DNA from 2 places in the Micromonospora sp. WMMD956 genome. Region 1 is predicted to be linked to the other one. Evidence: riboswitches for the same ligand, from Rfam matches in the RefSeq annotation. Region 1 holds a riboswitch; the other holds the start of a gene.
What was found. Region 1 has a riboswitch for thiamine pyrophosphate ahead of O7628_RS08120 (thiamine phosphate synthase). Riboswitches for the same ligand answer to the same signal wherever they lie in the genome.
Positions count from the first base shown of each region.

Region 1 (7,202 bases):
ACCCGCCCTGGGCGGCGCTGAGCACCTCGACGTGGTCGCCGTCGCGCAGCGGGGTCCCCGGCCAGCCGCCGCGCGGCACGACCTCGCCGTTGACCGCGACGGCGAGGCCGCGCCGCTGATCGGTGACCAGGCCGACCAGGTCGGCCACGGTCGCTCCGGCGGGCAGGGTACGCCCGGTGCCGTTCACCGTCAGTTCCATGTGGGTGCTCCTCCTCGGATGCGTCCTCGGCCCGCCACCGGTGACGGGACGCGCCGGGCCGGACGCGATCGGTCAGGCCGGCGGCGGCCCGGCCGGACCAGTGGCGCGGCTCGGTGCGCGGCTCGGTGCGCGGCTCGGTGCGCGGCTCGCGGACCGGTGGCGCGGGTCGGTGGCGCGGGTCGGTCGGGTGGTCGGGTCGGTCGGGTCGACGGCGGTCAGTCGGACCGGCGTTGGCCGGCGAACCGCTCGGGGGTGAAGGGGGCGAGCAGCGGATCCACCGCCGGGGAGCCCGCCTGCCCGGTGACGATCAGGTCGGTGACGAGGTCGGCGGTGACCGGGGTGAGCACGATGCCGTGCCGGTGGTGGCCGGTGGCGGCGAGCACGCCGGGCCGGCCGGGCAGCGGCCCGATGACCGGCCTGTTGTCGGGGGTGCCGGGGCGCAGCCCGGCGGTCGCCTCGACCAGGTCGTACTCGGCCAGCTCGGGGACGAGATCCACGGCGGCGCGGAGCAGCCGCAGCACCGCCCCGGCGGTGACGTCGGTGTCGGCGCGTTCCTCGACGGTCGCGCCGACCACCACCTCCCCGCTGGAGCGGGGCACCAGGTAGACGGGTTCGCCGTCGGCGTACCCCCGGAGGACGTGCCGGAAGCCCGGCGGGCCGCCGTCGGGCGCGCGCAGCCGCAGGATCTGGCCCTTGACCGGGCGGACCGGCAGCCCGGTGAGCGCGGCGGCCCCGCAGCCGGCCGCGACGACGGTGACCCGGGCGTCGAGGTCGGACAGCGACCGCACCCCGCCGGCGACGAGGGTCGCGCCGGCCCGCCCGGCGGCGGTGCGCAGCGCCGTGACCAGCCGCCGGGGGTCGACCTGGTGATCGCCGGGGGCGATCGCGCCGCCGCGCACCCGGGTGGCGAGCGCCGGTTCGCGGTCGCGCAGCTCCGACGGGCGCAGCGGGCTGATCGGCAGCCCCAGGTCCCGCTGGTACGACCACAGCCGCCGTGCCTCGGCGAGGTCGTCGCCGGTGAGCCCGACGACGAGGGTGCCCTCGGTGCGGTACCCGAGGTCGACGCCGCTGGCGGCGGTCAGCTCGGCGGCGAACGCGGGCCAGCGGGCGGCCGAGGCGACCAGCAGCGCGGTCAGCTCCCGTTCGCCGAAGTAGGACTCGGCGACCGGCGACAGCATCCCGGCGGCGACGTGGGACGCGCCCGCCCCGGGGGCCGGGTCGTGCACGGTGACGCGCAGCCCGCGCGCCGCGCACCGCCACGCCACGGCCAGCCCGACGGCCCCGCCCCCCACCACCGCCACGTCGGTAAGGAAGGGCCCCCTGTTAACGCTTTCTGTATAGGAAGGGTCCCTTCCTAACATGTCAGCTCCCCCGGACGCCGCAGCGCCGCCGGACACCCCGGCGCCGGCTAGCACGTCAGCGCCCCGAGCAGCTCGGCGGTGGCGCGCGCCGGATCGGCGGCGGCGGAGAGCGCCCCGACCACCGCCACCCCGTACGCCCCGGCGGCGCGCAGCGCCGGGACACCGGCGGCGGTCACCCCGCCGATGGCGATCACCGGCACCGCCACGGCCCCGGCCACGGCGCGTACCCCGGCGGGGCCTATCGGGTCCGGCAGCCCCGCCTTGGTGTCGGTGGCGTGGCAGGGGCCGACGCCGAGGTAGCTGGCCCCGCCGGCCACCGCCTCGGCGGCCGGTCCCGGTGACCGGGCGGTCGCGCCGAGCACCGCGGTGGGGCCGAGGATCCGGCGGGCCGCCGGGACGGGCAGGTCGTCCGCGCCGACGTGGCCGCCGGCGGCGCCGACCGCGAGCGCCACGTGCAGCCGGTCGTTGACCAGGCACGTCGCCCCGTACGGGGCGCACAGGGCGACCGCCCGCCGGGCGAGGTCGTACGCCTCGCGGTCGGTGGCGTCGTCGGTGACCCGGACCTGGACGACCAGCTCGGCGCGGGCCACCGGCAGGGCGGCGCGCAGCACGGCGAGGGGGTCGCGCCCCGGCCGGGTGTCGGTGATCAGATGCAGTCGTCCAAGGGACGGCACGGCAACTCTCCTCCCTGCGCCGGCATTACCCGGATCAGGTTCGACGGTCGGGGGCTCCAGCCCCCCTCTCAGCCCGGTGCACCGGGCTCCCGTGGGTTACTTCCGTGTCACCGTACGACGGATCGGTCGATCCGCCAAGGGATCCGACCGGTGGTCCAGACCACGATCAACCGGCCGGCGAGCCACTTCTCCCCATTCCTCCGCATGCGCCGGATAGGCCGATCGCCGATACCGAATCGTTACACGCCGACGCCTTGCCGGAAACGAGTCCAGCGGCGCTAATTTGTTCAACCGATCGACATATTTCGGCGCGTGGCCTCGGCGTGGCCCGCACCGACCTACCGGTGAGCGGCCCTGGCGTGGTCGTCCACCCCGATCCGACCGGTGGACGGCCCTGGCGTGACCGCCCACCGACCACCGGCACGCGGCCCCCTCGCGTGCCGGTCCGACCGGCGCGGGCCCAGGCCCGCGCCGACGTTACAGGTGCCCGGGCGCTGGTCCGACCCGGCACCCGCACCGACCGGGGACGGTCTGCGGCGAAGTCGTCCCCGAGCCCACCACTGTCCAGCTCGGACAAAAGGAGCATGGAGTGTCTCCATCCCGCCGCCGCCGCATACCTCGCGGCATCCTCAGTTCCTCACTTCTCAGCCTGTCCCTCGTCGCCACCGGCCTGGTCGCCGGCACCCCCGCCCAGGCGGCACCGGCCGCCGCGCAGGCGGCGCCCCTGGCGGCGGCCCCCGTGGCGGCCGCCGCCACGGACCCGTTCTCGGTGCTCGTCTTCTCCAAGACCGCCGCCTTCCGGCACGACGCGATCCCGGCCGGCATCGCCGCGATCCAGAAGCTCGGGACCGACAACGGCTTCACCGTCGACACGACCGAGGACGGCGCCGCGTTCAACGACGCCAACCTCGCGAAGTACCAGGCCGTGATCTGGCTGTCGACCACCGGTGACGTCCTCACCGCCGACCAGCAGGCCGCGTTCGAGCGCTACATCCAGGCCGGCGGCGGCTACGCCGGCGTCCACGCCGCGTCGGACACCGAGTACGACTGGCCCTGGTACGGCAAGCTGGTCGGCGCGTACTTCTCCAACCACCCGGCCAACCAGCAGGCCACCGTCAAGGTCGAGGACCACGCCCACCCGTCCACGGCCACGCTGCCGGACAAGTGGTCCCGGTTCGACGAGTGGTACAACTTCCGGACCAACCCGCGCGCCAACGTGCACGTCCTGGCCAGCCTGGACGAGAAGTCCTACACCCCGGGCACCGGCGCGATGGGCGCCGACCACCCGACCGCCTGGTGCCAGGACTACGACGGCGGCCGGGCCTGGTACACCGGCGGCGGCCACACCCAGCAGTCGTACCAGGAGCCCGAGTTCCTGGCCCACCTGCTCGGCGGCATCCGCACCGCCGCGGGCGTGGAGAAGGCCGACTGCGGCGCCTCGAAGACCTCGAACTTCGACAAGGTGACGCTGGACAGCAACACCAACAACCCGATGGAGCTGGACATCGCTCCGGACGGTCGGGTGTTCTACGCCGAGCGTGACGGCCGGGTGCAGATCATCAAGCCGGACACCGGCAACACGGTCACCGCGACCAAGCTGGACGTCTTCACCGGCAACGAGGACGGCCTGCTCGGCCTCCGCCTCGACCCGGACTTCGCCACCAACAAGTGGATCTACCTGTACTACGCGCCGGCCGGTGGCGGCCCCCGCAACTACCTGTCCCGGTTCACCGTCAACGGTGACGCCATCGACAAGGCCACCGAGAAGGTCGTCCTCCAGGTCGACACGCAGCGCAACACCTGCTGCCACGCCGGCGGCAGCATGACCTTCGACTCGAAGGGCAACCTGTACCTGGCCACCGGTGACAACACCAACCCGTTCGAGTCGAGCGCCTTCACGCCGATCGACGAGCGGGCCGGCCGGCAGGACTACGACGCGCAGCGCAGCGCCGGCAACACCAACGACCTGCGCGGCAAGGTGATCCGGATCCACCCGGAGGACGACGGCACCTACACGATCCCCACGGGGAACCTGTTCGCGCCGGGCACCGCGAAGACCCGCCCCGAGATCTTCGGCATGGGCTTCCGTAACCCGTTCCGGATCGGCGTCGACCAGAAGACCGACACCCTCTACGTCGCCGACTACGGACCGGACGCCAACTCGGCCAACCCGGACCGCGGCCCCGAGGGCCTGGTGGAGTGGAACATCGTCGCCACCGCCGGCAACTACGGCTGGCCGTACTGCACCGGCAACAACAAGGCGTACAACGACTACACCTTCCCGAACGGGCCGAGCGGGGCGAAGTTCAACTGCGCCGCGCCGGTGAACGACTCGCCGAACAACACCGGCCTGACGAACCTGCCGCCGGCCATCCCGGCGACCGTGGACTACGGCTACGCGGGCGACCCGCGCTTCCCCGAGATCGGCGGCGGCGGCGCCCCGATGGGCGGCCCGGTCTACCGGTACGACGCCGACAGCACGTCGGACCGCAAGTGGCCGGCGTACTACGACGGCAAGGCGCTGCTCGGCGAGTGGAACCAGTCGAAGATGTACACGATGCAGGTCAGCCAGGACGGCAAGTCGCTGATCGACATCAACCAGTTGCTCACCGGCATGACCATGGTCCGCCCGATGGACTTCGAGTTCGGGCCGGACGGCGCGCTCTACATGATCGAGTGGGGCAGCGGCTTCGGCGGCAACAACGACAACTCCGGCGTCTACCGGATCGACTACACCGCCGGCTCCCGGGCCCCGATCGCCCAGGCCAGCGCCGACCCCACCTCCGGGCCCGCGCCGCTGACCGTGAACTTCTCCAGCGCCGGTTCCCGCGACCCCGACGGCGGCGCGCTGACCTACTCCTGGGCGTTCGGTGACGGGCAGACCTCGACCGAGGCGAACCCGACGCACACCTACGCCACCGCCGGCGACTACACCGCCCAGCTCACCGTCACCAACCCCGCGGGCCGTACCGCCGTGGCGAACGTGCCGGTGACGGTCGGCAACACCGCCCCGACGGTGACCATCGAGTTCCCGCCGAACGGCGGCTTCTTCGAGTGGGGCGACCAGGTCAACTACACGATCAAGGTGACCGACCCGGAGGACGGCACCATCGACTGTGACCGGGTCCAACTCCAGGTGCTGCTCGGCCACGACGAGCACGCCCACCCGCTGGAGCAGCACACCGGCTGCACCGGCACCGTGCAGACCTCGCTGGCCTCCGGCCACGGCGCGGAGGCGAACGTCTTCGGCGTCTTCGAGGCGACCTACACCGACAAGGGCGGCGCCGGCGGCGCCGGCGAGCTGACCGGCCGGGCGATCGAGCAGCTCCAGCCCAAGCGCAAGCAGGCCGAGTACTTCACCGCCACCGGCCGGGCCCCCGGCAGCACCGGCGGCGGCGACCCGGGTGTGCAGAAGGAGACCACCACCGACACCGCCGGTGGCAACCAGAACATCGGCTTCATCGAGGACGGTGACTGGTGGTCGCTCGCCCCGGCCAGCCTGACCGGCATCGACTCGATCCGCTTCCGGGTGGCCTCGGAGGTCCAGGGCGGGCGGATCGAGGTCCGCTCGGGCACGGTCGACGGCCCGCTGGTCGCGACCGCGAACGTGCCGGGCACGGGCGGCTGGCAGCAGTTCGTCGACGTGACCGCCCCGGTCACCGGCACGGCTGAGGGCACGCTCTACTTCCTCGCCAAGGACCCGGCCGGCGGCACCGGCTCGCTGTTCAACGTCAACTGGATGGACTTCATCGGCCGGGGCGTCACCGAGAACGCGCCGCCGCAGGTCAGCGCCACGGCGACGCCGACCACCGGCACCGCGCCGGTCACCGTCGCCTTCGACGGCACGGCCACCGACGCCGAGGGCGACACCCCGCTGACGTACGCCTGGGACTTCGGCGACGGCAAGACGGCGTCGACCCTCGACGCCACCCACACGTACACCGTGCCGGGCACCTTCACCGCCACCCTGACGGTGACCGACGCCCGGGGCGCGAAGGCGTACGTGACCGTCCCGGTGAAGGTGGAGGCGGCCAACACGTCCTGCTTCGGGGCGCGTTCGGACGACTTCGTCGGCACCAGCCTGGACAAGGACCGCTGGACCGTGGTCCGGGAGAACCAGCTCTACTCGGTCTCGGGCGGGTCGCTGCGGCTGCCCACCGCCTCCGGTGACCTGTACGGCACGACCAACGGCGCCACCAACCTGGTCCTCCAGCCCGCACCCAGCGGATCCTGGCAGGCCACCACGAAGGTCACGCTGCCCGTCACCGCCAACTACCAGCAGGCCGGCCTGCTGATCTACGGCGACGACGACAACTACGCCAAGCTGGACCTGCTCTACTCCGGCTCCCGCCGGGTGGAGTTCATCCGGGAGACGGCCGGGTCGCCCCGCAACGAGGGGGCGGACGCCACCGCCGCGCCGGCCGGTGACACCGTCTGGCTGCGGATGACCAGCGACGGCACCAACCTGACGGCGGAGATGTCCGGCGACGGGACGACGTTCACCCCGGTCGGCCGGTCCGCCGCGCTCGCCGGGATCAGCAACCCCCGGATCGGTCTGTTCGCCCTCAACGGCGCCACCACCGCGCCGGTGGTGGACGCGGCATTCGACTTCTTCCAGGTCACGCCCGACGAGCCGGCCGGCCCGGTCGACCCGTCGGACGAGTTCGGCGGCACCGCGCTCGACAAGTGCCGCTGGAACGCGATCCTGCGGGAGGACGCGGCCACCTACCGGGTGACCGGCGGGGCGCTGCAGATCGACGTGCCGAAGGGTGACATCTACGGCACCAGCAACACCGGCCCGACGAACTTCATCCTCCAGACCGCGCCGTCCGGCGACTGGACCCTGGAGACGAAGGTCGACGGCAGCCTGCTGGCCGAGCAGTACCAGCAGGCGGGTCTGATCGTCCACGCCGACGACGACAACTACGTCAAGTTCGACTACATCGTGGACAACCAGGCCGGTCAGGC
Region 1 covers NZ_JARUBI010000005.1:1,764,370-1,771,571, forward strand. The annotation lists gene thiS (sulfur carrier protein ThiS) at 1-199, opposite strand, end outside; gene thiO (glycine oxidase ThiO) at 415-1,560, opposite strand; gene O7628_RS08120 (thiamine phosphate synthase) at 1,608-2,234, opposite strand; TPP riboswitch at 2,229-2,336, opposite strand; gene O7628_RS08125 (ThuA domain-containing protein) at 2,824-7,202, shown strand, end outside.

Region 2 (7,202 bases), 670 kb from region 1:
CGGCCACGATCCGCCCGGCGGCGGGCCCGAGGGCGGCGAAGGAGACCTGCGGGTGGTCGCTGCGCCGGGCACCCGGCCAGCCGCGGACGGTCTCGGCCAGCGCCCCCATGAACCGGCTCGGGGTGACCGCCGGGTCGAAGCCGGGCGTCTCGGCCCGGATCACCGGCCACCACTGCGCCGGCACCGGCGGGTTGGTCCATTCGGCCGGGTCGCTGTTCTCCGGCGTGTGGGTGGGCACCACGACCGTGCCCCGCTCGCCGAGCGCGTCGCGCAGGGCGAGGACCACCGCCTGCGCGCCGCCGCAGACGAACCCGAGCGCCTTCAGCCCGGCGTGCACGAGGACCACCGCGCCGGGGCGTACCCCCAGGTCGGTGAGCTGCGCGGCGAGCGAGGCGCGGGTGTGCGGCCGGGCGGCCGGCCTCGGCGTCATCGGGCCGTGGCCGCGCGGGCCAGGATCGCCTCGGCCAGCGGGCCGGGTGCGGCGTCGGGGATCCAGTGCGACACCCCGGCCAGCGTGACCATGCGGTAGTCGCCGGTGACGTGGGCGGCACAGGCCCCGGCGGCGGCCCGGCCGACCGCCGAGTCGCGGTCGCTCCACACGTAGGTGGTCGGCACCGGCACCGGCCCGACCGCCGCCAGGTCCCTCCCGGACATCGCGCGGTACCAGTTCAGCGCGGCGGTCAGCGCGCCCGGTGCGCGCATCGGGTCGGCGTACCGGGCGACCCGGGCGGCGTCGCCGACGTCGCCGAGCAGCCGGCGCAGGGCGGCGGCCCGGAACGCCAGCAGCACCCGCTCGGCCGTGCCGGGCCTGCGGAACAACGCCATGTACGACGAGCGGGCCTTCTGCCGGGCGTCGGTGGCCAGCGCGTGCGCCATCGCGGCGGGGTGCGGGACCGACACGGCGGTGAGGGTGCGCACCCGGTCGGGGTGGGCGGCGGCCAGCCCCCAGGCGACGATCGCGCCCCAGTCGTGCCCGACCACGTGGGCCGCGTCGACGCCCAGCGCGTCGAGCACCGCCGCCGCGTCGGCGACCGGCTCCGGGATGCGGTACGCCTCGACCTCCGCCGGCCGGGCGTCGGGCGAGTAGCCGCGCTGGTCGAGCGCGTACGTGCGCAGCCCAGCGGCGTGCAGCGCCGGCGTGACCTCGTCCCACTCGCCGCTGTGCTGGGGGAAACCATGCAGCAGCAGCACCGGCTCGCCGTCGGCCGGCCCGCCCGTGTGCACCTCGAACGTCAGCCCTCGCGCATCGATCCGCATGATCGGCAGCCTACCCAGGGCGGGGTGGGTCATTCGTACGGGTTCCGCGGGGCGGGCACCTCCCGCCAGGACTCCACCGCGAGGTAGGGGATCTCGGCGTCGTTGACCGGGTCCCGCCCGACCCGGTCGCTGTAGCGGCCGGTGACCTCGACCCAGGTGTCGGGCGGCAGCCCCTGGGGCACGTCGCCGGTCATCCCCAGCTTGACGGGGCGGCCGTCGGCGGCGCAGCAGGAGAGCACCATGCGGGCCAGGATCGGCTGACCGTCGGGGCCGGGCGCGACGAACCCGGTGAGCCGGACCCGCCGCTCGCCGATCGACGCGCCCCGCTCGAACAGGGCGCGGGAGGCGTAGTCGAGGACGGTGACCGGGGCCGGGTCGCCCGGCGGCAGCGGCGGGTAGTCCGACTGCTGCTGGCCGGCGAGCGCGGTGCCGGCCTGGCCCACCGCGTACGAGCCGAGGGCCGGCGGGGCGACGAGCAGCAGCCCGAGCACCGGCAGCAGGAGCAGCCAGCCGACGCGCGGCCCGTGGTGGCCGTGCCCGTGCCCGTCGTCGTCGGCCGGGTGCCCGCCGGGCCCGGCCCCGGGCCCGTCGTCGTCGGCCCCGTGGGCGTCGCCGCGCGGGGCGGGGCGCAGGTCGTACCACAGGGTCATGACCGCGGCGACGACCAGCACGAGCCCGGCGGCGATCAGGAACGGCCGCAGCCCCTCCTTGACGTAGCGCAGGTAGAGGTCGGTGACGCTGGCCCGGACCACCGCGCCGCCGAGCAGCAGCAGGACGACGGCCTGCGCCTGCCGGTTCACAGCAGCACCGCCCCGGCGAGGCTGGCCACGCCGACGGCGACCGCGAACGTCGCCGGGGCGAACCGGACCGCGAACCGGCGGCCGAAGACGCCGGCCTGCATCGAGATCAGCTTGAGGTCGACCATCGGCCCGACCACCAGGAAGACGAGCCGGGAGGTGAGGGAGAACTGCGACAGCGACGCCGCGACGAAGGCGTCGGCCTCCGAGCAGATGGACAGCAGCACGGCGAGCACGGCCAGGGCGAGCACCGACAGCACCGGCTTGTCGGCCAGGGTCTGCAGCCAGCGCTCCGGCACCAGCACGTTGATGCTGGCGGCGGCCATCGCGCCGACGACCAGGAAGCCCCCGGCGTGCACGACGTCGTGGCGCACGGCCGCCCAGAAGGCCGCGCCCCGCGACGCGCCGTCGAGCTCGGGCCGGCGCGGCAGCCGGATCCAGTCGGCGCGGCCGAGCCGCAGCCAGAGCCACCCCATGACCATGGCGACGACCAGGCTGGCGACCGCCCGGCCGAGCACCATCTCCGGAGCGCCGGGGAAGGCGACGGCGGTGGCGGCGAGCACGACCGGGTTGACCGCCGGGGCGGCGAGCAGGAACGCCAGGGCCGCCGCCGGGGTCACGCCGCGCCGGATCAGCGACCCGGCGATCGGCACCGAGCCGCACTCGCAGCCGGGCAGCACCACGCCTGCGGCGCTGGCCACCGGCACCGCGAGGGCCGGGTGCCGGGGCAGCGCCCGGGCCCAGAACGAGCGCGGCACGAAGACCGCGATCACCGCCGAGAGCAGCACCCCGAAGACGAGGAAGGGCACGGCCTGCACCAGCACCGAGACGAAGACCGTCGTCCAGGTCTGCAACCGGGGCGCGGACAGCGCGGCGGCGAGCTGCGCGCGGAACACGATCAGGAGAACCAGCAGCGCGGCCAGCACCTCGACCGAGCCGATCCGGCCGCCGACCGACCGTCGCGGCCCGCCCGACGCCGCCTCCCCCTGGGGTACGTCCGGCCGGTCCCCGCCGCCCGGCCCCGTCGCCGGGGCCCGCCCGTCGGGGCCGGCGGGCGGCGCGGAGCTGTCGGTCGTCGACGCCACGGTCTGCTCCCTGGAGGCGGGTGAGGTCCGGCGGCGCGACACTATCGCGCCCGGCGGGCCGGGTCGACGGACGACGCCGGGACGGCGGTGACCGGGTTCCGCCGATCCTCCCTCGTGAGCTGCGGAAAGATCACTTTGCCCGGTGATCTTCCCGGGTGTTAGCGTCGGGAAGACAACTTCACATCCGACAGGGGAGCGCACAGCGCTGAGAGTGCGGGCACCGCCCGCAGACCCTCGAACCTGATCTGGGTAATGCCAGCGCAGGGAGTTCGGTCGACCTCCAGCCGCGTCGACGTCCGGTGCACCGGGCGCGGCGTGCGTCTTCTCCTGGTTCGTCAAGGACTGGGAGCCACCATGAACCACACCGACAGCAACCGCTGGCGCACGATCGACATCGTGGTCGCCTCGGTGATCGCCGTCGCCTTCGGCGTCATCTTCTGGGCCTGGGGGCTGGTCTGGAGCGCCACCGAGGGGGCGTTCGCGTTCTTCCCGCCCGCGCAGACCCTGCTCTACGGCGTCTGGCTGATGCCGGCCGTGCTCGGCGGCCTGGTGATCCGCAAGCCGGGCGCGGCCCTGTACTGCGAGACCGTCGCCGCCGTCCTGTCCGCCCTGCTGGGCAGCCAGTGGGCCGGCACGGTGATCCCGCAGGGCATGGTCCAGGGCCTCGGCGCGGAGCTGGCGTTCGCCGCGTTCCGCTACCGCTCGTTCCGGCTGCCGACCGCGCTGCTCGCCGGGGCGCTCACCGGCGTCGGCGCCGCCCTGTTCGACTTCCTCGTGTGGAACGCCGAGTACGACCTGACCGGCTACCGCCTCCCGTACGCCCTGCTCACCGTGGTCAGCGCCACGGTCATCGCGGGCGCGGGCGCGTGGGCCCTCCTGCGCGCCCTGCTCACCACGGGCGTCCTGGACCGCTTCCCCGCCGCCCGCACCCGCACCCCGATCTAGCGCGATCGGTCCACATGCCGACCGGGGAGGGGGACGGGTGACGGCGCGGGTGGTGGTGCGGGGGTTCGGGTGGCGGCACGCCGGGCGGCGGGCCTGGGCGGTGCGCGGGGTCGACCTGAGCGTCGGGGCCGGCGAGCGGGTGCTGCTGCTGGGGCCCTCCGGGGCCGGCAAGAGCACGCTGCTGGCCGCCCTGGCCGGGCTGCTCTCCGCCGACTCGGGCGAGCAGGAGGGCGTCGTCGAGGTCGACGGCGTCGACCCCCGCGCCGACCGGGACCGGGTCGGCATCGTCTTCCAGGACCCGGAGAGCCAGCTCGTGATGGCCCGCTGCGGCGACGACGTCGCGTTCGGGCTGGAGAACCGCGGCGTGCCCGCCGGTGAGATCTGGCCCCGGGTGGACGAGGCGCTGCGCCGGGTCGGTTTCCCCTACCACCGGGACCGCCCGACCGCCGCCCTCTCCGGCGGCGAACAGCAGCGGCTCGCGCTGGCCGGGGCGCTCGCCCTGCGGCCGGGGCTGCTGCTGCTCGACGAGCCGACCGCCAACCTCGACCCGGCCGGGGCGGCGCTGGTCCGCCGGGCCGTGGCCGACGCCGTCACCGCCGACACCGCGCTGGTCCTGGTCGAGCACCGGGTCGCCGAGGCGCTGCCGCTGGTCGACCGGGTGGTGGTGCTGGAGCCGGGCGGCGGCTTGCGCGCCGACGGGCCGCCGGAGGCCGTCTTCGCCGCCCACGGCGACGCGCTCGCCGCCGAGGGGGTCTGGGTGCCCGGCCGGACGGTGCCGCCCCGGCGGGCCGCCGCCGCCCCCGGCGCGGCGCTGCTCACCGCCGACGGGGCCGCCCTGCCGCCCCGCCTCGCCCCGACCGACCTGGCGGTACGCGCCGGCGAGGCGCTCGCCGTCCTCGGCCCGAACGGGGCGGGCAAGTCCACCCTGGCGCTGCTGCTGGGCGGCCTGCTGCGCCCCGGGGCCGGGCGGGTGGCGGCGACCCGGGAGCTGGCCGGGCGGGACGCCGCCACCGCGCCGCACCGCTGGCGGGCGCCCGCCCTGGCCCGCCGGATCGGGTCGGTCTTCCAGGACCCGGAGCACCAGTTCGTCACCGGCACGGTCTACGACGAGCTGGCCCTCGGGCCGCGCCGCACCGGCCACGGCGAGGCCGCCGTCCGGGCCACCGTGGACGGGCTGCTGGACCGGCTGCGCCTGGCGCGGTTGGCGCGCGCGAACCCGTACACCCTCTCGGGTGGGGAGGCGCGGCGGCTGAGCGTGGCGACGGCCCTGGCCACCGCGCCCCGCCTGCTGGTCTGCGACGAGCCCACCTTCGGCCAGGACCGGCGCACCTGGCTGGAGCTGGTGGACCTGTTCGCCGAGCTGCGCGACGAGGGGCACGGCGTCGTCGCCGTCACCCACGACGCGGACTTCGTGGCGGCCCTGGCCGACCGGCGGCTCACCCTCACCCGAGACCCGGCGGCGGTGGCGGCGTGACCGGCACCGGCCGCCGACGGGCGGTGGTCGCGTGATCAGCATCGAGCCGGTCGCCGCACCCGGGGCCCCGCTGGCCCGGCGCAACCCCGTGGCGAAGGTCGCCGCCGCGCTGGTCTTCTCGTTCACCCTGCTCGCCACCCTCGACCCGGTGGCGCCGGCCGTCGCCATCGGCGTGGAGCTGGCCGTGCTGCCGCTGTTCGGCATCCGCTACGGGGTGCTCGCCCGGCGGGCCGCGCCGCTGCTGCTCAGCGCCGCCGGCATCGTGGTGACCCTGGTCCTGTTCGCCGCCGAGCGCACCGGCCGGACGCTGGTCGAGGCGGGGCCGGTGGCGGTCACCAGCGGGGTGCTGCTGACCGCGCTCGGGCTGGCCCTGCGCATGCTCGCGGTGGCGCTGCCCGGGGTGATGGTCTTCGCCACCACCGACCCGACCGACCTGGCCGACGCGCTGGTGCAGAACGCGAGGGCCCCGGCCCGCTTCGCGATCGGGGCGCTGGCGGCGTTCCGGCTGGTGCCGCTGCTCGGCCAGGAGTGGCAGATGATCAGCATGGCCCGGCGGGCGCGCGGGGTGGACGCCGGCCGCAACCCGGTGGCCCGGCTGCGGCTGTTCGTCTCGACCGCGTTCGCGCTGCTGGTCGGCGCGATCCGGCGGGGCACCCGGCTGGCCGTGGCGATGGACGCCCGGGGCTTCGACGCGGCCACGCCCCGCACGGTCGCCCGGCGGCAGCGGTTCGGCCCCGCCGACGGGCTGCTGGTCGCCGGGGCGGCGGCGCTGGCCGGCGCGGCGCTGGCGGTCAGCGTCGCCCTGGGCACGTTCCGCCCGCTGGTCGGCTGACCCGCAGGTCAGCGCGGCGGCTGCGGCGCGGACGCCACCACACTGTGACACCGCGTCGCCCACCGGTCCCGGTCCGCCCGGCGGCGCGATACCGTCGCAGCACTACAGGCGACGCGAGAGGTGGCGGGTACGGATGACGCAACAGGCGACGGCGCAGATCGGCGTGACGGGGCTGGCGGTGATGGGCCGGAACCTGGCCCGGAACCTGGCCCGGAACGGGTTCACGGTGGCGGTGCACAACCGGTCGCCGGAGCGGACCCGCAGCCTGGTCGCCGAGCACGGTGACGAGGGGACGTTCGTGCCGTCCGAGTCCCTGGCGGACTTCGTCGGCTCGCTGGAACGCCCCCGCGCCGTAATCATCATGGTCAAGGCGGGCGCACCGACCGACGCGGTGATCGACGAGCTGGTGCCGCTGCTCGACGAGGGCGACATCATCGTCGACTGCGGCAACGCCCACTTCGCCGACACGCGACGGCGGGAGGAGGCGCTGCGCGCCAAGGGGCTGCACTTCTCCGGCACCGGCGTGTCCGGCGGCGAGGAGGGCGCGCTGCTCGGGCCCAGCATCATGCCGGGCGGCTCCGCCGAGTCGTACGCGAAGCTCGGCCCGATGTTCGAGAAGATCGCCGCGCAGGTGGACGGCACGTCGTGCTGCCGGCACATCGGCCCCGACGGCGCCGGCCACTTCGTCAAGATGGTCCACAACGGCATCGAGTACGCCGACATGCAGCTCATCGCCGAGGCGTACGACCTGCTGCGGGCGGGGCTGTCGGCGAGCCCGGCGGAGATCGCGGAGATCTTCCGGGAGTGGAACA
Region 2 covers NZ_JARUBI010000005.1:1,096,677-1,103,878, forward strand. The annotation lists gene O7628_RS05050 (AAC(3) family N-acetyltransferase) at 1-430, opposite strand, end outside; gene O7628_RS05055 (alpha/beta fold hydrolase) at 427-1,257, opposite strand; gene O7628_RS05060 (TIGR03943 family protein) at 1,287-2,057, opposite strand; gene O7628_RS05065 (permease) at 2,054-2,995, opposite strand; TPP riboswitch at 3,319-3,424, shown strand; gene O7628_RS05070 (ECF transporter S component) at 3,494-4,084, shown strand; gene O7628_RS05075 (ABC transporter ATP-binding protein) at 4,122-5,558, shown strand; gene O7628_RS05080 (energy-coupling factor transporter transmembrane component T) at 5,590-6,390, shown strand; gene gndA (NADP-dependent phosphogluconate dehydrogenase) at 6,524-7,202, shown strand, end outside.
Region 2: it holds a riboswitch for thiamine pyrophosphate, as region 1 does, so the genes downstream of both, O7628_RS05070 (ECF transporter S component) here and O7628_RS08120 (thiamine phosphate synthase) in region 1, are expected to answer to the same signal.